4 regions of the Pseudomonas sp. Y3 TE3536 genome follow, and region 2 is predicted to be linked to each of the others. Evidence: riboswitches for the same ligand, from Rfam matches in the RefSeq annotation. Region 2 holds a riboswitch; each other region holds the start of a gene.

The links. Region 2 has a riboswitch for cobalamin ahead of AB7M33_RS27315 (ABC transporter substrate-binding protein). Riboswitches for the same ligand answer to the same signal wherever they lie in the genome.
Region 1: it holds a riboswitch for cobalamin, as region 2 does, so the genes downstream of both, AB7M33_RS24155 (CbtB domain-containing protein) here and AB7M33_RS27315 (ABC transporter substrate-binding protein) in region 2, are expected to answer to the same signal.
Region 3: it holds a riboswitch for cobalamin, as region 2 does, so the genes downstream of both, cobW (cobalamin biosynthesis protein CobW) here and AB7M33_RS27315 (ABC transporter substrate-binding protein) in region 2, are expected to answer to the same signal.
Region 4: it holds a riboswitch for cobalamin, as region 2 does, so the genes downstream of both, AB7M33_RS20395 (TonB-dependent receptor) here and AB7M33_RS27315 (ABC transporter substrate-binding protein) in region 2, are expected to answer to the same signal.

The regions. Positions count from the first base shown of each region.
Region 1 is NZ_JBRJHU010000001.1:5,393,638-5,398,676, reverse strand. It holds gene AB7M33_RS24175 (DUF1272 domain-containing protein) at 130-372, opposite strand; gene cobM (precorrin-4 C(11)-methyltransferase) at 438-1,190, opposite strand; gene AB7M33_RS24165 (cobalamin biosynthesis protein) at 1,223-1,615, opposite strand; gene AB7M33_RS24160 (CbtA family protein) at 1,633-2,325, opposite strand; gene AB7M33_RS24155 (CbtB domain-containing protein) at 2,335-2,520, opposite strand; cobalamin riboswitch at 2,615-2,836, opposite strand; gene AB7M33_RS24150 (LLM class flavin-dependent oxidoreductase) at 3,116-4,216, opposite strand; gene AB7M33_RS24145 (LLM class flavin-dependent oxidoreductase) at 4,244-5,039, opposite strand, start outside.
Region 2 is NZ_JBRJHU010000001.1:6,104,763-6,109,801, forward strand. It holds gene AB7M33_RS27310 (DUF1624 domain-containing protein) at 87-1,253, shown strand; cobalamin riboswitch at 1,282-1,480, shown strand; gene AB7M33_RS27315 (ABC transporter substrate-binding protein) at 1,608-2,618, shown strand; partial or broken gene AB7M33_RS27320 (FecCD family ABC transporter permease) at 2,618-3,635, shown strand; gene AB7M33_RS27325 (ABC transporter ATP-binding protein) at 3,641-4,420, shown strand; gene AB7M33_RS27330 (pseudoazurin) at 4,438-4,872, shown strand; gene AB7M33_RS27335 (OprD family porin) at 4,869-5,039, shown strand, end outside.
Region 3 is NZ_JBRJHU010000001.1:4,901,426-4,906,464, reverse strand. It holds gene cobN (cobaltochelatase subunit CobN) at 1-1,002, opposite strand, end outside; gene cobW (cobalamin biosynthesis protein CobW) at 1,006-2,073, opposite strand; cobalamin riboswitch at 2,174-2,387, opposite strand; gene AB7M33_RS22210 (glyoxalase superfamily protein) at 2,499-2,876, shown strand; gene AB7M33_RS22205 (hypothetical protein) at 2,873-3,232, shown strand; gene AB7M33_RS22200 (branched-chain amino acid aminotransferase) at 3,608-4,627, shown strand; gene AB7M33_RS22195 (response regulator transcription factor) at 4,786-5,039, shown strand, end outside.
Region 4 is NZ_JBRJHU010000001.1:4,498,558-4,503,596, reverse strand. It holds gene AB7M33_RS20405 (ABC transporter substrate-binding protein) at 1-201, opposite strand, end outside; gene AB7M33_RS20400 (ABC transporter ATP-binding protein) at 198-983, opposite strand; gene AB7M33_RS20395 (TonB-dependent receptor) at 1,030-3,168, opposite strand; cobalamin riboswitch at 3,277-3,483, opposite strand; gene nikA (nickel ABC transporter substrate-binding protein) at 3,703-5,039, shown strand, end outside.

The sequences.
Region 1 (5,039 bases), 710 kb from region 2:
CATTCCCTACGTTTGGTAATGCCGAGTATAGAGTTGTTGAATAACCCTGTAGGTGTTGTTGAAAATTCCTACAAAAACAGGGATAGGCACCGCCCGCGTGGCGTGGCGATGCCTATTTGCACAAGGCCGTTAGGCGCAAGCGGTGTGAGGTTTGCGCACGCGCTGGGTCGAGGCGGGGTTGTTGGCCAGTGCTTGGCCGACCCGTGGCGGGCGTGCCAGCAACTGGCCGGAGCAGTTGGGGCAGCGGCCGTGCAGGCGGGTGTCGGCGCAGGCACGGCAGAAGGTGCATTCGAAGGAGCAGATCAAGGCGTCTGGGCTATCACCCGGCAGGTCAGCGTCGCAGCACTCGCAATTGGGTCGTAATTCCAGCATTGGCGTAGCTCCAGGTGGCAGGGGGAACCTTGAGTCTGCTACGCCTGCGCTAACGCTGGCAATGCTCAGTCGCCAGGGCGATAGAGGTGCGCGTGCCCGGCACGGTACAAGGCCGACTCGGCGAAAGGCGTGTCACCCAGCACATGGCCGACAAGAATCAGCGCCGTGCGGCGAAAATCCTTAAGCGCCACGCGCTCGACGATGTCGTCAAGGGTGCCCCGCACCCAGTCCTGGTCCGGCCAGGTGGCGCGATGGACCACGGCAACTGGGCATTGCGGGCCGTAGTGCGGCAACAGTTCGCTGACAATACGCGGCAAGTTTTTTACGCCCAGGTGGATGGCCAAGGTGCTGCCATGGCGCGCCAGGTCGGCCAGTTGCTCGCCGGGCGGCATCGGCGAAGTGTCGCCAAAGCGCGTGAGAATCACCGTTTGCGACACCTGTGGCAGGGTCAGCTCGCAGCCTAGTAAGGCCGCACTGGCGGCAGTGGCGGTGACGCCTGGGATGATCTGGTAGTCGATGCCCAGCTCACGCAGGTGGCGGATTTGCTCGCCGATTGCGCCATACAGGCTCGGGTCACCGCTGTGCACGCGGGCCACGTCCTGGCCGTGCGCGTGTGCCGTGCGCATGGCACTGATGATCTGTTCCAAGTGCAGCTCGGCGCTGTTGATCACGGTCACGGCCTGGTGGCCTTCGAGCACAGCCGCGGGTACCAGCGAGCCGGCATAGATGATCACTGGGCACTGGCGGATCAGGCGCTGGCCCTTGACCGTGATCAGTTCCGGGTCGCCGGGGCCGGCGCCGATGAAGTAGACCGTCATGGAAAGTCCTTGCAATGAAAGGGATGCTGCGATTATCGCCCGCAGGCCAGGGCCAGAGTAGCCGGCCCGATCACTTGGCGTGTGACCCGCAGCCGGGCCGTGCCGAGGTGCTGGCTGGCCATGGCCAGCGCCGCGCTTTCTGCGACGCCCCAACAACCGCTGTGTGCATGGGCGACGGCCGAGCGATGGCTGAGCAAGGGTTCGTAGGGCAGAAGTTGCCCGGCATCGTACAGCAGCAAGGGCAGGCCAAGGCGTTTGGCCAGTTGCTGCAGGCCAGGTTCGTCGGCCTTGAGGGCGATGCTGGCGATACCGCGCAGTGCTGAAAGCGCCAAGCCATGGTCAGCCAAGGCTTGGCGCAGCAGGTTTTCGAGGGTGTCCGCCGGGCAACCCCGGCGGCAGCCAAAGCCGGCGTACAGCGCCGGCAGGGTAGCGTCTAAAACCATCAGGCCTGACTGGAGCGGCGGTACAGCCACGCGCTGAGCAGGCCCAGGGCCAGCCAGAAGGCGGCGTTGGTCAGCCAGCTGGCGACCTTGAACTGGGCTTCCAGGGCTTCAGGCGCGAGGCTTTGATGCACCTCGGGTTGCGGTGCACCGATGACATGCGGCAGTACCAGCAGCACGGCGCCTAGCGCTTTAACCAGCCAGTGGCGGGCAAATACCAACAGGGCCAGGCCCAGTGCGGTAGCGCTTGCGGTGCCGATCCACCAGGCCTGGCGTTGCCCCAGGTCAGCGGCAGCGGTGCCCGGCAGCTCTGGCGGCAGGCCCAGGGTAGGGGCCAGGCAGAACACGGCGAACCCCGCCAGGCCCCACAGGGCGCCGGTGCCCGCGCGCTTCGGTTCACGCAGGCTGTACAGGGCGACCAGTATCAGCGCGAAGCCTACCGCTACCACCAGGTTGCCCCCGGTGGTGGACAGCACGCGTTGCCAGCCGTCTTCAGGCGACCAGGCTTCGGCGCTGTGTTCATGGGCCGCGGCCCCTTCGGCGCCGTGTTCGTGATGCTCGGCAACAGGGGCTGCGGATTCGTAGGTTTCCGCTTCAAGGATCAACGGGGCAACCCAGAAGCTTTGCAGCAGGGTCAGCAGCAAGGCCGCAAGCAGCCCGCTGAAGCCCGCGGTACGGGCAATGCGCATGATCATGGGGCGTACTCAGTGGCAGGGGAAGGCGGCGCTGTGGCGGGTGTCGTGCGCCGCGTTGTGCACGGCTTCGATGTGCGAGAAGCCGGCAAAGTACACCAGGCACAGGCCCAGCAGGCTGGCGCCGACGGCGATGACGACACGCTGACTGAGGGTGACGGGGGTGGCAATGCTGTGTTTGGCGCTGGTGACGGGCATGACGCGTTCCTCTGCTTTTTGTGGGCAACGGGCAAGCGCGGCAGCCCCGAACGTGATCCGCCCAGGGGAATGCGACAGCGCCCGCCCACCGCGGGGTGTTCATGAACGTCAGGCCGGTCTCCGGGCTCACGAGGAGGAGCAGGGCTCCTGAAAAGCGCCCCTTCCCATGCCAGATGACGCGGCACAGTGGTCTAGACGCTTCGCTCGCTTACCGTTGCGGGGGCAGCACCGGCTTGGTCGGGCCCTGGTCGAGGGCTTGCGACGCACCGGTTTCCCGTTTCACCCCCTGAGGGGCACCTGAACGCGAGGCATTAGGAGACCACGAGGCAGGTTTTCCGTCAATTGCACAGCGGTGTGCGCGTGAAAAGTATTTCAGAAGTTGTAGGCCAGCAATTTTCGGGTTTTGCAGTGCCTGGGAGGTCGAGCGCCGCCTGCGCGGCGCTTCGCAGCACAAGGCTGCTCCTACATCGAAGTGGGCGCCAAGACATGTCACAGGAATAATTGGCCCGAAACAGATGTGGGAGCAGCCTTGTGCTGCGAAGCGCCGCGCGGGCGGCGCTCGGTCTCATAGGCGCCAAAAAAATCCAGCCATGCACTAAGCCGTCCGCGCGCTACGCCCAGCCTCCCGCTGCGCCACCAACCCACGAATCCGCGGAATCAGTTCCTGGCCATACTCCACCGCATCGCGCAACTGATCGAACCCGCGGAACAGGAAGGTGCTAACCCCCAGGTCGTAGTACGCCAGCGCCGCCTCAGCCACTTGGTCCGCCGTCCCTACCAGCGACGTCGAGTTGCCCGCACCGCCGCCCAACGCGGCAATCTCGGTCCACAGCCGGGTGTCATGCACCTTGCGCTGGCTGGCCAACTGCACCAGGCGCTCTGAGCCGGCGTTGCTCTTGCCGAAGTTCTTTTCGCGGCGGTTGCCCTGGCGGATGCCGATGCGCGTCTGGGCATCGGCCAGAATGCGCTCGGCACGGGCCCAGGCTTGCTCCTCGGTAGCCCCCAGGATCGGCCGCAGCGACAGGCTGAAGCGGATGTGCTTTTCACGCCCATAACGGGCTGCAGCCTTGCGCACCTTGGCAATACGCTCGCGCACCTGCTCCAGCGGTTCGCCCCACATCATGTACACATCGGCATGCTTGGCGGCCACTTCGACGGCTGCATCCGAAGCACCGGAGAAGTAGATGGGCAACTGCTGCACGGGCTTGACCAGGGTCAGGTTGTCTTCCACCCGGTAGTGCGTGCCGTTATGGTCGAACGGTTCGGTGCGGGTCCAGGTGTCGCGCAGCACCTGCAGGTACTCGTCGGTACGGGCATAGCGGGCGTCCTTGTCGAGGAAGTCGCCGTCGCGCTGCAGGTCGCCGCTGTCGCCGCCGGTGATGACGTTGATCGAGGCGCGACCACGGCTCAACTGGTCAAGCGTGGCGAACTGGCGAGCGGCGAAGGTCGGGGCCTGAAAGCCCGGGCGGTGCGCGACCAGCAAGCCGATGCGCTCGGTCAACGCAGCGACGTAGCTGGCCAGGATCAGCGAGTCGGGTGCGCTGGTGTTGACCGCCAGCAGCGCCTTGTCGAAGCCGCCGTACTCCTGGGCTTGGGAAAATGCCTTGATGAAGTCAAGGTCGACCAGCGGGCCGCGTGGTGCCTGTGATTCGCTACCTTCCTGGGGGCCGATGAGGCCAATGAATTCGAGGCTCATGGAACAGAACTCCTTGTTGGGGTGGGCTCAGGCAACGGCCGGCTGGGTGCGGCGCTGGGTGTTGCGGTTTTCCGGCACGCTGAGGCCGAAGTTGTCACGCAGGGTGGTGCCGGTGTACGCGCTGCGCACCAGGCCACGGGCCTGCAGCAGCGGCACCACCTGCTCGGTGAAGGACTGCAGGCCGTCGGGGAGCAGCGCGTTGATGATGAAACCGTCGGCGGCGCCCTGTTCGAACCAGTGCTGCAGGGCATCGGCCACCTGTTGCGGGGTGCCGACGAAGTCGCGGCGTGGGCGCGAGAAGCGCAGCGCCAATTGGCGAAGGGTCAGGCCTTCGTCGCGGGCCAGTTGCTTGAGCTGGTCCGAGGTGCCCTTGTGGCTGTCGTTGCCTAAAGTGCCGAGGTCGGGGAAGGGCGCGTCCAGGTCATGCTGGCTGAAGTCGTAGTCGTTGAACGGGCGGCCAAGGGCGACCAGTGCGTCCTCGATGCTCACCAGGTCCACAGCCTGCTGGTAGCGCTGCTCGACTTCCTCGGCGTCACGGCCAACGATAGGGCGGATGCCGGGCAGGATGAACAGCGCGTCGGGGTTGCGACCATGGCGTGAGGCGCGTTGCTTGAGGTCTTGGTAATAGGCATGGGCGTCGTCGAACGACTCGGGGCTGACGAAGAGGGCGTCGGCGTTCTGTGCCGCGAAATTGCGACCTTCTTCTGACACGCCAGCCTGGAAGATCAGCGGTTGGCCCTGCGGTGAACGTTGGATGTTCAGCGGGCCCTTGACCTTGAAGAACTCGCCCTGGTGGCCCAGGGTGTGCAGCTTGGCCGGGTCG
Region 2 (5,039 bases):
CCCCCTCCAAATCCCCATTGCTGACCACCCAATTTAAGTTATAAGATAACGTTTCATTTGACACCCATTCCTACCAGCGACCTTCCATGACTAGCGCCAGCGCCACCCCCACCCTGCTTACCCAGCGCCTGCAGAGCATCGATGCCCTGCGCGGCCTGGTCATCCTGTTCATGCTCCTGGACCACGTCCGCGAGACCTTCTTTCTGCACCGCCAGGTCAGCGACCCGATGGCCATCGACGTCACCGACCCGTCGTTGTTCTTCAGCCGTACCCTGGCCCACCTGTGCGCGCCGGTGTTTGTCCTGTTGACGGGCCTTTCGGCCTGGCTGTATGGCGAGAAGTACCAGGGCCGTAGCGATGTCTCGGCCTTTCTGTTCAAACGCGGGCTGTTCCTGGTGGCGCTCGAGTTCACCCTCGTCAACTTCGCCTGGACCTTCCAACTGCCCCCCAGCGTGATCTACCTGCAGGTGATCTGGGCCATTGGCGTGAGCATGATCGCCCTGTCGCTGCTGGTGTGGTTGCCACGGGCAGCGCTGATCGCCCTGGGTGCAATCATCGTCGCCGGGCACAACCTGCTCGACAGCCTGCACTTCGGCGCTGAGTCGGCCCTGCACGTGCCGTGGGCGATCCTGCACGACCGTGGCTGGCTGGCATTCTCCGACAACCTGCGCCTGCGCACGTCGTACCCCGTGCTGCCCTGGATCGGCGTCATCGCCTTGGGCTACGGCCTTGGCCCCTGGTTCGCCCGTGGCAGCGACGCAGGCCAACGCCAGCACCGCCTGCTGCTGGCCGGGGTGATCGCACTGCTTGGTTTTGTCGTGCTGCGCATGCTCAACGGCTACGGCGAGGCACCCTGGAGCGGGTACCCGACGTTGACGCAAACGCTGATGAGCTTCTTCAACATCACCAAGTATCCGCCGTCCTTGCTGTTCCTGGCCCTCACCCTGGGCTGTGGCCTGCTGCTGTTGCGCGCCTTCGAGCGTGCCGGCCAGGCCCGCTGGATCAACGCCCTGGCGGTTTACGGCGCAGCACCGATGTTTTTCTACCTGCTGCACCTGTATGTGCTGAAGCTGCTTTACCTGGCCTGCGTCGCGCTGTTCGGCCACAACCAGGGGGATTACTTTGGCTTCGACGGCATCGGCGCCGTGTGGCTGGGCGCCGCCTTGCTCGCCGTGTCGCTGTACCTGCCGGTACGTAGCTTCGCCCGGCTGAAGGCGCGTCGGCGTGACATCACCTGGCTCAAGTACTTCTGAAAAGCGTTTTCACCCGGCTGCCTGATGGTCTACCATGCCGGCCGCCGGTTTCCACCACGGAATTAATAGGGAATCCCAAGCCCGCTAACGCGGGCCAAACGGAACTGCCCCCGCAACTGTAGGTGCCGAGCCTGCTCCATCGATGCCACTGGATAACCTTGTCCGGGAAGGCTGGAGCTGGGCCATGACGCACCAGTCAGGAGACCTGCCGGCGCAAAAACACCAACCGGCGGGGTGTCCGGGATGGCCATCTCCACCCTTTTCTGGGTGCTGCCCCCTGCCGCGTGCACGGGGCTCGGCGATGCCTGTCCATGCGTTCATTCCGTGAACCCTTCGATAGGAGATCGTCCCCTCATGCTGCCTCGTCTTGCCGCTTTGATCGCCGGCCTCAGCCTCACCAGCCTGGCCCAGGCTGCCGCCACCCACTACCCACTCACGGTCGACAACTGCGGCATGCCGCAGACCTTCGCCCACGCGCCCGAGCGTGCAGTGACCATTGGCCAGGCCGGCACCGAGATGCTCTACGCACTGGGGCTGGGCGACAAGCTGGCCGGTACCTCGCTGTGGTTCAACAACGTGCTGCCCGAGTACAAGGCGCTGAACGACAAGGTCGAGCGCCTGGCCGACAACGACCCCAGTTTCGAGGCGGTGGTCGGCAAGCGTCCGCAACTGGTGGCCGTACAGTTTGAATGGATGGTCGGCGCACAAGGCGTGGTCGGCACCCGCGAGCAGTTCGACGAGCTGAAGATCCCGACCTACCTGCTGCCGTCGGACTGCGAAGGCAAGGACAACCTGGTGGGCGCCGACGGCACCCGCCTGCAGGCGTTCCAGGTCGAGAGCATCTACAAGAGCGTCAACCAGCTGGCCGAAATCTTCGACGTGCAAGACCGCGGCACCGCGTTGAACGCCGACCTCAAGAGCCGCCTGGACAGCGCCAAGGCGCACTTGGCTGGCAAGGATTTGTCGAACACCTCGGCGCTGTTCTGGTTCTCTAGCGCCGACTTGGATATCGACCCCTACGTCGCCGGCCGCCAAGGGGTGGCTGACTTCATGCTGCGTACCCTGGGGGTGCGCAATGTGGTGGAGTCCACCGAAGAATGGCCGACCGTGGGCTGGGAAACCCTGGCCAAGGCCAACCCGACCTGGTTGATCATCGCCCGCATGGACCGTCGCCGCTTCCCGGCAGACGACTACCAGAAAAAACTCGAATTCCTGCGCAACGACCCGGTTACCCGCAACATGGACGCGGTGAAGAACGACCGCATCATCGTCCTTGACGCCGACGCCATGCAGGCCGGCATCCGCCTGTTCCGTGGCCTGCAGACGCTGTCGACGGCGTTCGCCAGCGGTAAAGCAGCCCAGTGATGAGCCGCCTGTTGCCCTACAGCGCCCTGGCCCTGGCAGCCCTGTGTGTCGCGCTGGTGGCCGGCACGGCGATCGGCGAGAGCAACCTGGCGCCGAACGTGGTCTACCAAGTGCTGGCCAATCACCTGTGGCAGGCCGGTTACCCGGTCGACCCGATCGATGCCGGTATCGTCTGGAACTACCGCCTGACCCGCACCCTGGTCGCCGCCGCCTGTGGCGCCGGGCTGGCCACGTGTGGCGTGATCCTGCAGGCGCTGCTGCGCAACCCGCTGGCCGAGCCCTACCTGTTGGGGTTGTCGGCCGGTGCCTCGACCGGCGCGGTGATGGTCGGCCTGCTGGGGCTGGGCAGCGTCGCCCTGAGCATGTCCGGGGGCGCCTTCATCGGCGCGCTGGCGGCATTTGCGCTGGTGCTGGTGCTGGCCCGCGCCGCTGGGCCGAGCAACAACAACGCCCAGGTGATACTCGCCGGCATCGCTGGCTCGCAACTGTTCACTGCGCTGACCGCGTTCCTCATCACCAAGTCGGCCACCGCCGAGCAGGCGCGCGGCATTCTGTTCTGGCTGCTGGGCAACCTCAGTGGCGTGCGCTGGCCGTCCGTGTGGCTGGCCCTGCCCGTGGCACTGTTCGGGCTGGTGGTGTGCCTGTGGCATCCGCCGCGCGCTGGATGCCTTTACCTTCGGCGCCGACTCGGCCGCGTCGCTGGGGATCCCGGTGCGACGCACCCAGTTGTTGCTGATCAGTTGTGCCGCGCTGGTGACGGCGGTGATGGTGTCCATCGTCGGCGCCATCGGTTTTGTCGGGCTGGTCATCCCCCACGCCCTGCGCCTGCTGCTGGGGCCCGGGCATAGCCGCCTGCTGCCGGCCAGTGCGCTGGGCGGCGCACTGTTTCTGATCAGCGCCGATATCTTGTCGCGCACGCTGATCCCCGGCCAGGTGATCCCGGTGGGCGTGGTGACCGCGCTGATCGGCGCGCCAGTGTTCGCGCTGATTCTGGTCAGCAGAAGGGGGCGCCCATGACCGTCATGGCCAACGTGAAGATTGCCCCCCTGGCCTGCCAGGGCTTAGGGCTGCAGTTGGGCGGCAACCCTGTACTGCGCGACATCGAGCTAACCGTTATCCCCGGCGAAACGCTGGGCATCGTCGGCCCTAACGGCTCGGGCAAGTCGTCTTTGCTCAAGCTGCTAGCGGGCCTGCGCAAGCCTGACAGTGGCCGTGTCGAGCTGCTGGGCGAGCCGCTCACGCAGTTGCCACGCCGGCGCATCGCCCAGGCCCTGGCGCTGGTCGAACAGCAGGCGGATACCGCTGACGCCATCAGCGTGTACGACGCCGTTGCCCTGGGCCGCACGCCCTGGCTGTCAGCCCTGGCGCCGTTCAGCAAAGCAGACCGCGCCATCGTCGAGCAGGCCCTGGCCGACCTGGATGCCCTGCACCTGCGCACGCGGCTTTGGCATTCGCTTTCAGGTGGTGAACGCCAACGCGTGCACATTGCCCGCGCCCTGGCGCAACGCCCCCAGGTGCTGTTGCTCGACGAGCCGACCAACCACCTGGACATCCAGCACCAGCTGAGCCTGCTGCAACAGGTGCAGGGGCTGCCGGTTACCACGCTGGTGGCCCTGCATGACCTCAACCAGGCGCTGACCTGCGACCGCCTCGCGGTGCTCGACAAAGGCTGCCTGGTCGCCCTCGGCAAGCCGCTCGACGTCCTCACCCCAGAGCGCCTGCTGAGCACCTTCGGCGTACACGCCCACTACCTTACCGACCCCTTCGACGGCGCACGCATTCTGCGTTTTCGCGCCCCCTGAACCAGGAAGTTCCCACCATGCTGTTGCGCCCTGTCGCCCTGCTGCTCGCCAGCACCCTGTTTGCCCCTGCCGCGCTGGCAGACGTGCATGAAGTGAAGATGCTCAACCGCGGTACGCAGGGCGCGATGGTCTACGAGCCGGACCACTTGCGCATCGCACCCGGCGATACCGTGCGCTTTGTGCCGACCATGAGTGGGCACAACGCAGCCAGTGTGCCGGGGTTGCTGCCGCAGGGCGCTGAGGCGTTCAAGAGCAAGCTCAACCAGCCCTACGAGCACACCTTCAGCGTACCCGGCATGTACGGTATCCAGTGCATTCCGCACCTGGCGATGGGCATGGTGATGGTTATCCAGGTGGGTGACGCGGCGCCGGCCACAGTGCCTGCCAGCCTGCCTGCACGGGCGAAAACCCGCTTCGAAGCGCAACTGCAGAAGCTGGGGGCCGGGCAATGAGCCGGCTGTTGCTGGCCCTGCCTCTGCTCGGGCTTACCCCGCTCGCATTGGCTGACTCCGCTCAGTCCCAGAGCAACGGTTTGGTAGAAGACGCCAGCTGGAGCATCCTCAACCGCAGCGTGTTCGACCAGCGCGACTACAAGCATGGCGGGCGCAACAGCAGTGCG
Region 3 (5,039 bases), 1.2 Mb from region 2:
GTCCTTGAAACTGACCGGGCGAGTGATGATCCGCCCGTCCAGCTCCGGCAAAACGATGTGCATGGCCAGGTCACGCGCGCCCAGGCCCTGCTCGCTGGCTTCCCATGCGGGTTGGTTGTCCTGCGCGCAAATGGCCTGCAACACCGGGATGTCGCGGCGGAACGGGCGCAGGTTGGGACGTTCGGGGCTGGACAAGGCAAACCCCGTGGTGTTGATCAAGACCTCGGCGCCGACTTCATCCAGCCAGGCTTCGACCTGTTCGAAGCAGGCGCTTTCCTTGAGGCTGGCCACGGCAATCGGCAAGGGGTTGAGCCCCGCCGCCAGCAAACGCTCGCAAAAGACGTCGATGAACGCGGTGTTGGCCGCTTGCAGGTGTGACCGGTAGAACAGCAACGGTGCCACCGGATGCTCCGGGTGCCACTGCGCGTACCAGTCCTCAAGCAGTGCACTGCCTTTGGCCGGGTGATACACCGAGGTGCGTGGCAGTGGCTGCGGCTCGTCCCAGCCATAGTCACGGCCCAGCCATTGGTTGGCCAGGCAGTTGAACAGGTTGAGGGCGTTGGCCTTGCCGCCCTGGCGCAGGTAGTGCCAGAGGCGTTCGGCCTGATCGCCGGTCACGGTGCCCAGGCCGGTCAGCTCAGGGTCCGGGCGGTCATCGCCCGGCACCAGGATCAACTGCACGCCGCGGGCCGCCAGGGCGACCAGTTGCTCGACGCCATAGCGCCAGTAGCCAACGCCCCCGTGCAACGACACCAAAATGACCTTGGCATGGCGCAGCACCTCGTCGACATACAGGTCGACCGAGGCGTGGTTCTGCACCTGCATCGGGTTGGCCAGGCGCAGGCTGGGGTAGTCCTCGGGCAATTGCTCGGCGGTATCGGCGAGCAATGCCAGGTGTGAATCGCCGCTGCAGAGGATCACCAGTTCGGCGGGTGTCTGGCCGAGGTCGGCAATGCTGTCATCCGGCACGAAGCCGCCGGGCTGGGTCCGCAGCAGGTGCATGGGTCAGGCGCCCAAGGCCTGGCGCAAACGCGCTTCGAGCTGCACGGCATCCAGGTCCTGACCGATCAGCACCAGGCGTGTGATACGCGGTTCGTCGGCGCGCCAGGCGCGGTCGAAGTGCTTGTCGAAGCGGGTACCCACGCCTTGCACCAGCAGGCGCATCGGCTTGCCCGGGATGGCGGCGAAACCTTTGGCGCGCAGGATGCCGAACTCGACCACCAACTGGGTCAGGGCATCGAGCAACAGGCTTTCGTCGGCTTCTGGCAGGTCGATGGAGATCGAATCGAAGGCGTCGTGGTCATGATCGTCGTGATCATCGCCATCGTGGTGCGAATCGTGGTGGGTACGGCGGCCATCGATGTGCACCTCGGACTCGGCGCCCACGCCCAGCAGTACGTCCAGTGGCAGACGGCCGCTGCTGGCCTCGATCACCTTGACGGCGGGTGGCAGCTCTTCGGCCACCTCGGCGCGGACCTTGGCCAGGCCTTCCGCGTCGATCAGGTCGGCCTTGTTCAGCACCACCAGGTCGGCACTGGCCAATTGGTCGGCGAACAGTTCGTGCAGCGGCGACTCGTGGTCCAGGTTCGGGTCGAGCTTGCGCTGTGCGTCCACCTGGTCTGGGTAGGCGGCAAAGGTGCCGGCCGCCACAGCCGGGCTGTCGACCACGGTAATGACCGCATCGACGGTGCAGGCGTTACGGATTTCTGGCCACTGGAAGGCCTGTACCAACGGCTTTGGCAGCGCCAGACCACTGGTTTCGATGAGGATGTGGTCAAGGTCGCCACGGCGTGCGACCAACTCGCGCATGACTGGGAAGAACTCTTCCTGCACGGTGCAGCACAGGCAGCCATTGGCCAGCTCGTACACGCGGCCGCTGGCCTCTTCTTCGGTGCAACCGATGCTGCACTGTTTTAGGATCTCGCCATCGATGCCCAGTTCGCCAAATTCATTGACGATCACCGCGATACGGCGGCCTTGGGCGTTGTCGAGCATGTGGCGAAGCAAGGTGGTCTTGCCCGAACCGAGGAAGCCGGTAACGATGGTGACGGGGAGTTTGGCCAGTGTTTTCATGTCGCGATGCCCTTGGCAAGATGGCGCGGGCATGCAGGACGAAAGCCACGGGCCAGGTCGGCCGGGCTTGTTCGCCACCGGATCACCCCGCCCGGTTGAAAGTCGAAATCGCCTCGAGGCAGGTCTCCTGGCTCGCACCGTACCTGCCATGCTTTGAATAGCAGGGCTGGAGGGCGCGACGCCTTCCCGCGCGGTTACGCAGTGGCTGTGTCGACCCGTTGTCGGTGCTTACAGTTGCGGGGGCAGCCGCGGCTTGTACCGCGTTCCCGTCTTAGCTTCGGCCTGGCCGAAGAACCTCGAAGTGGCAAGGCTACGCAGTGGCTGGCAGGTGGTCAACCATTGCCGTCGACCATTGCGCGACAGACACACAGGCATTGGCGCATCTGCGCTACAGTTGCACCTTTATCAACGGCCAAGGACGCCCTATGCCGCTCGCCCCCGCCATCCCGGTACTGCGTATTTTCTCGGTCGAAAAAGCCAAAGAGTTCTACCTCGACTTCCTCGGCTTCAGCCTGGACTGGGAACACCGCTTCAGCCCGGACCTGCCCCTGTACGCGCAAATCCACCGCGACGGGTTGATCCTGCACCTAAGCGAACACCACGGCGATGCCACCCCGGGTTCGACCGTGTTCGCCCGCCTCGACGACCTGCGCGCCCTCGAGCGCGAACTTCAGGCCAAACGCTACGGCTACGCCCGCCCCGAAGCCGAACGCCTGGACTGGGGCCTGCAGATGCAGGTCCATGACCCGTTTGGCAACCGCCTGCGCTTCTGCCAGCAAATCGATGATGAGGCCTCGCAATGAAGGCCATGGGCAAGCGCGAAATGGCCCGCGTGGAGCGTGAGCTGGTGGTTTGCCTGACGGACGCCTGCGAAACGGCCAAGGCAGAGATTGTCGGGTTCACCTGGCTTACCCATCACCTTGACCCCGACAGTTTTCCGGCCAGCCTGCGCATTACCTGGGTATTCGAGCGCGAGGCAGACAAGGCTGCAGCGCTGGCTGGGGTGGCCAAAGCGCGGATGCTGGCGTTGACCTGTCAGGCGCTTGATGAAGTGGGGATACGGCTGGACCACCCGGCCTGGCATGTGCGGTTTGACAGTGAAGAGGCTTGTAGTCGGAGCCACGGCGGGGATTGGGGTAAGCGGTTGCGGGGGCGCTGAGATAGAAGTAGTGGCCTGGGTGTATGGCGGAGGGTCTTCGGCGCTCTCGAGATCGAGCCCCGCCTGCGCGGGGCTTCGCAGCACAAGGCTGCTCCTACAGTCTGTTTCGGGCCAGTATCGAGGCGGGCGTCAATGCCTCAGGAATAATTGGCCCGAAACTGACTGTAGGAGCAGCCTTGTGCTGCGAAGCGCCGCGCGGGCGGCGCTCGGCCTCATAGCCGCCGCAAAACCCCAGACATACGCCCTCCCCCTACCCAATCGCACGCTGTTTCGTGACTGGCCGTTCCCGATCCGCGACGGATGTATTATCGTGGCGTGGTGCGCATATAACAGCAGCCCGAGCGATCGGGCATCTGCAAGACAATCGAGGGTGTCATGAGTAACGAGAGCATTAACTGGGACAAGCTGGGTTTCGACTACATCAAGACCGATAAACGCTACCTGTCCGTATGGCGCAATGGCGAGTGGGACAAGGGCACCCTGACCGAAGACAACGTACTGCACATCAGCGAAGGCTCCACTGCCCTGCACTACGGCCAACAGTGCTTCGAGGGCCTGAAGGCCTACCGGTGCAAGGACGGCTCGATCAACCTGTTCCGCCCGGACCAGAACGCCGCACGCATGCAGCGCAGCTGCGCCCGCCTGCTGATGCCACACGTGCCGACCGATGTGTTCATCGAGGCGTGCAAGCAAGTGGTCAAGGCCAACGAGCGTTTCGTGCCGCCCCATGGCAAAGGCGCCCTGTACCTGCGCCCGTTCGTGATCGGCACCGGTGACAACATCGGCGTGCGCACCGCCCCCGAGTTCATCTTCTCGGTCTTCGCTATCCCGGTTGGCTCGTACTTCAAAGGCGGCATGAAGCCGCACAACTTCCAGATCTCCAGCTTCGACCGTGCCGCCCCACAAGGTACCGGCGCGGCCAAGGTCGGTGGCAACTATGCCGCCAGCCTGCAGCCGGGCGCTGAAGCCAAGAAAAACAACTTCGCCGACGCCATCTACCTCGATCCGCTGACTCACACCAAGATCGAGGAAGTCGGTTCGGCCAACTTCTTCGGCATCACCGCCAACAACGAGTTCGTAACTCCGAAATCGGCCTCCGTGCTGCCAGGCATCACCCGCCTGTCGCTGATGGAACTGGCGCAATCGCGCCTGGGCCTGAAAGTGATCGAAGGCGATGTAGAGATCAACCACCTCGACCGTTTCATCGAAGCAGGCGCTTGCGGTACCGCTGCGGTAATCACCCCGATCGGTGGCATCGAGTACAACGGCAAGCTGCACGTCTTCCATGACCTGGAAAAAGTCGGCCCGGTAACCCAGAAGCTCTACAACGAGCTGACCGGCATCCAGAGCGGTGACGTCGAAGCACCAGCAGGCTGGATCGTCAAGGTCGCCTGAGGCGCTTTGCAAGCCTGACAAAGGGGCATGCCAGATGATGGCATGCCCTTTTTTTTGGCTGCTGGGTCGGGCCCGAACCGCCAGATGAATTTTTCTTAAATCGCCGTTTGTCTATTCTTTGGCACAATCAAGCCTCTATTCGCCGCCCAGGAACCAGCATGCCACGCGTACTGACCATCGAAGACGACGCCGTCACCGGCCAGGAAATCGTCGCCGAACTCTCCAGCCACGGCCTGGACGTGGATTGGGCCGACAATGGCCGGGAAGGCCTGGCCAAGGCGATTGCCGGTGGCTACGACCTGATTACCCTGGACCGTATGCTGCCCGAAGTCGATGGCCTGACCATCGTCACGACCTTGCGCAACCTGAAAATCGCCACGCCGATCCTGATGATCAGCGCCCTGTCCGACGT
Region 4 (5,039 bases), 1.6 Mb from region 2:
GGTGTAGCCGATGATGTGCTCGCGCAGCCCCAGGTGCAGCAGCATGGCGGTCATGTTCACGTCGTGCACCACGACCCGCTGCGGTGGCTGGGTGAACGTTATGTCGCGGTCACAGCTGCGCACGCTCAGGGGGTAATCGCTGGCCATCGCAGGCAGCGCGGTCAGCAGCGCCAACAGGCCGATCAGGTAGCGGACAGTCATGTTCGGGTGATCCAGGTAATGCGTGGGTAGGGATGCAGAGGATGCGGGTCGACCAGCGCCTCGACGCCGAAAACCTGCAGCAGCAGCGCGGGGGTCAGCACCTGCTGTGGCGTACCGCAGGCGACGATGCGCCCGCCGTCGATGACGTACAGCCGATCGCAAAACGCAGCCGCCAGGTTGAGGTCGTGGAAGCTGGCCAAAATGCTCAGGCCCAGGCCACGCAGGTGCTGAAGCAGCTCCAGCTGGTAGCGTGGGTCGAGGTGGTTGGTTGGCTCGTCGAGTAGCAGCAGCTGTGGCGTCTGCACCAGCGCCCGGGCCAGCAGCACGCGCTGTTTCTCGCCGCCAGACAGGCTGGCAAAGGCCCGTTCGCCCTCGCCGGCAAGGCCAACTTGCGCCAGTGCCTGGGCCACTTGCCGGGCGTCCTCGGCCGTGTCGCCGTCGAACAAGCCCTTGTGCGGTGCGCGCCCCATCGCAACGATGTCGCCAACGCTCAAGCCAAACGCGTCGGGAAACTCCTGCAGCACCACCGCGATGCGTTGTGCGCTCCAGCGTGCGCTGCGTTGCCAAAGGTCATCACCGCCAAGGCGCACACGGCCCTCGGCAGGTTCGTTGGCGCGGTAGGCGCACCGCAGCAGGCTGGTCTTGCCGCTGCCATTGGGGCCGATCAAGCCGACGAACTCGCCCTGCTCCACCCGCAGGTCCACACCCTGCAGCAGCGGGCGCGGCGGCTGTCCCCGTTCAAGCAGGGCCCAGTCCAGGGCCTCGATGTGCAGTTGCGTCATGGGCATCACCTCCAGGAAGCACCGGCCAGGGGCCGGTGCGACAGGCTCAGAAGCTGTAGTCAGCTGTGACGAAGAACGAACGCGGTTCGCCCAGGTACCACTGCCGGCCGTTGTTACCCGTGGTGGTGGCGTACTGGCGGTCGAACAGGTTGTTCAACTGCAGGCCCAGGGTCAGGTCCGGTTGCACGTGCCAGTCGATGTTGGCGTCAACCACGGTGTAGCTGGGCACCTCGACGGTGTTGGCGTTGTCGGCGTAGCGGCTGTCGACATAGCGCGCCCCGGCGCCGGCACTGAAGCGTTGGCCGAAGTCTTTGCTCAACCACAGGTTGGCGGAGCGGCGCGGCACGTTGATCGGCTGGTTGCCGGAGTAGTCGTTGGCGCCACTGGCAAACTCGTCATACTCCGCGCGCACCCAGGCGGCGTTGGCAGACAGTTGCACGTCATACGGCAGGCGCAGTTCGAGGGTGGCCTCGATGCCGTCCGACGACTGTTGGCCGACCTGCTGTTGCAGCGTGGGGTTGAGCGGGTCGGTGCTCAGCAGCTTTTTCTTGACGATGTGATACGCCGCCAGGGTCCACTCGCCTCGCCCGTCAGGCAGCATGTGCTTGATGCCGGCTTCGGTCTGTTTGGCGGTGCTCAGGTCCCATTGCTGCTGCGCGGCGTTGAGGGTGAGCAGGTTGCTCACACCTTCGGTACTGGTAGCGTACTGGCCATAAACCGACAGGTCCTCGGTCAGCGCGAACACCAGGCCGGCGCGCCAGTTGTCGCCAGACAAGCTGCGATCGGTGCGGGTATCGGCATCCAGGTCGTCGCGGTTCAGGTGCACCTGGTCGCGGCGTGCACCGGTGATCAACGACAGGCGCTCGGTGAGTTGCGTGCGGTTTTCGGCGAACAGCGAGAACTGCTTGGCCTGGTTGGCTTCGCGCGAGCGGTAAGGGTCGTTGCTGATGTACTCGCCCCCACCGGAACCGGACAGCGGCACGGTATCGGTCAGGGTGTTGCCGAAGTCGTGCTTGCGCACGAAACGGATCGTGTTGTAGTCGGCGCCCACCACGGTCTGGCTGTCCAGGCCGAACAGTGGGTGTTGCAGGGTGAACGACTGGCGATCGCCAAGCTGTTCCTGGGTCTGCTTGATGCTGATGAAGCTGCTGCGCCGCACCTGGTCGCCTGGCAGCCAGGTGTAGGTCTCGGCGTTGCGCCAGCGGCGCTGGGCCTTGAGGAAGTACAGTTGGTTGCTGGCGGTGAGGTTGTCGTTGATTACCCAGTCGGTGACTAGCCGTGTGGACTGGTCGTTGTAATGCACTTCGGCGTTGTCGACGTTGTAGTTGTGATCGCGCAGCGACTCGCGGTAATGCCCGTCCACCAACGGCGTCCCCATGTACTGCTGCGGGTCTTGGTCTCCGTAGTCGTGGCTGAGGGTGAAGCTCAGTTCATCGCTGGGCTGCCAGCGCAGCGCGCCGCTGATGGCAAGGCTCTGCGAATCGCCCCGGTCGACCCAGCCGTTGCTGGCCAGCTTGTTGAGGTTCAGGCGGTAGCTCAAGGTGTCGGTCAGCGAGCCGCCGCTGTCCAGGGCCATCTGCCGACGGTCATCCGAGCCGTAGCCCAGGCGCAGGTGATTGCGGATTTCGCCTTCAAAGGGCTTCTTCGGCACGACGTTGACCACCGCACCGGTGGCGCCCTCCCCGTACAGCACCGAGGCCGGGCCGCGCAGCACATCGATGCGCTCGACCGACCAGGTATCGACCGGGAAGGTCACTGTGCCGGCGCCCACGTACAGCCGGGTACCGTCGTACAACTGCATGGTCGAGCTGTGCCCGGTGAAGCCGCGGGCCGACAAGGCCGTGCCGCCGTTACCGGGGGTGCCGATGAAGGTGATGCCGGGTGAACGGGTGACCGCGTCCTGCACCGTGGCGTTGTTGCGCTTGAGGATTTGCTCGGCACTGATATTGGTCACGCTGGCTGGGGTTTCCAGCGGCGTCAGGCCAAGCCTCGAGCCACTGGTGCCTGGGGTATGCAGGTCGGGCTGAGGGTTGTGCTCGGCCGTGCCGGTAATGTCCGTGGCCGGTAGCGCCAGGGCGTTGTCCGCCTCGGCGGCGTGGGCGGCAACAGAGAGAAAAACACAGGGCACCAGGCTGGCGTGCAGCAGCGTACCTGGCAGAGAACTGAACAGCGAATAACGGGACATGTCGTTCCACTTGAAGCAGGAATGAAAGAATCCCGGGGGAACAACGCAAAGAGGAATCGCGGGCGAGCACGCCCACGGAAACCGGCCTGCGCCCGCCCACCGCGGGTTTGCCAAACGATGCTTCAGGCCGGTCTCCGGGCTCGCGAGGGTCATGAAGCCTTCACCTTCCCATGCCAGGGCACAGTGGTGTCTTGAATGCTTCGCTCGCATACCGTTGCGGGGGCAGCGCCGGACTGATCATCGAACGATGACGAACCGGCTTCCCGTTTCACCCCATGCACGGCGGCAGGGGGCACCTGAAACAGGCGCGCAGATGACCATCAAAAGCCCGCTGCGTCAACCGGCTTGTGGCAAACAGGTCGCCTGAGCTCGCCACTTCAGGCCCTGGGCGAACGCGTCACGGTTCAATCATCGCCAGGGCTTTCTACTGCCTTTTCTGGCGCGGCATTTTGTAACGTTCAGTAAGAAGTTTTTGCATGGACATCATTCCCACCACTCTTTAGCCTTACGCCTCCGTCGAAGTGGGGACCCCGTGTGAAGCAGCAGTCAGCTAAACGAAAGCCCGCCCTCTGGGGCATTCTCATGGTCGCCGCGAGCCTCTGCGCACACGCAGAAAGCACACCCCAACAAAGCCCGACGCTGGTGTATTCCTGGCCCGTTAACGCAGGCCCGCTCGACCCACACGGCTACTCGCCCAATCAGATGTACGCCCAGGCCATGGTGTATGAACCGCTGGTGCGTTACACCTCGGCGGGCACTGTAGAGCCGTGGTTGGCACAGGCTTGGCAAGTCTCCGACGATGGCAAGACCTACACCTTCAACTTGCGAGATGGCGTGCGCTTCAGTGACGGCACGCCATTCGACGCTGCAGCTGCCAAGGCCAACCTGGATGCCGTCCTTGCCAACAGCCAACGCCATCGCTGGATGGAGCTGGTCACCACCCTCGACCACATCGAGGCCCCTGACCGCCTGACCTTGCGCCTGGTGCTCAAGCACCCGTATTACCCAACGTTGATGGAACTGGCCCAAGTGCGCCCGCTGCGCTTCGGCGCCCCACAGGCCAAACCTGGCGAACCCGCCGGCACCGGCCCATGGATGCGCGTCGAATCGCGCTTGGGCGAGTATGACCGCTTTGCCCGCAACCCCTTTTACTGGGGCGCAAAGCCGGCCTATGGCGAGGTGCGGGTAAACGTCATCCCTGATCCCAACAGCCGCGCGCTGGCCCTGCAGGCCGGCGAGCTCGAGCTGATTCAAGGGGCCGCCGGCGAGATTACCGCCGGCACGTTCGTGCGCCTGCGCGACCAAGGCTTCGCCACCGCCCTCTCGGCACCGCTGGCTACCCGCACCCTGGCGATGAACACCGGGCATGGCGCCACCCGTGACCTGGCCGTGCGTCAAGCGATCAACCAAGCGGTGAACAAGCAGGCCATCATCGACAAGATTCTGTATGGCCTCGAGCCCCGTGCCGATACCCTGTTCGCCAGCAACATGCCCTATGCCGACATCGGCCTGAAACCCTACGCCTACGACCCTGCCCAAGCCGCCCGCGAACTTGACGCTGCCGGCTGGACCCTGACGGCAGGCACAACGGTACGTAGCAAGGCCGGTGAACCGCTGTCGATCGAACTGGTGTTCCTCGGCACCAGCGCACTGCAGAAGAGCCTGGCCGAAGTGCTGCAAGGCGAGCTGGCTAACGTCGGCATGCGCATTGAGCTGCGTGCGGTCGAAGAAGGTGGGCTGGTCCGGCGCCAGCGCGATGGCGACTTCGGCATGATCTTCGCCGACACCTGGGGAGCGCCCTACGACCCGCACTCCTTTGTCAGCTCCATGCGCTATGCCGGCCATGCCGACTACATGGCGCAGCGCGGTTT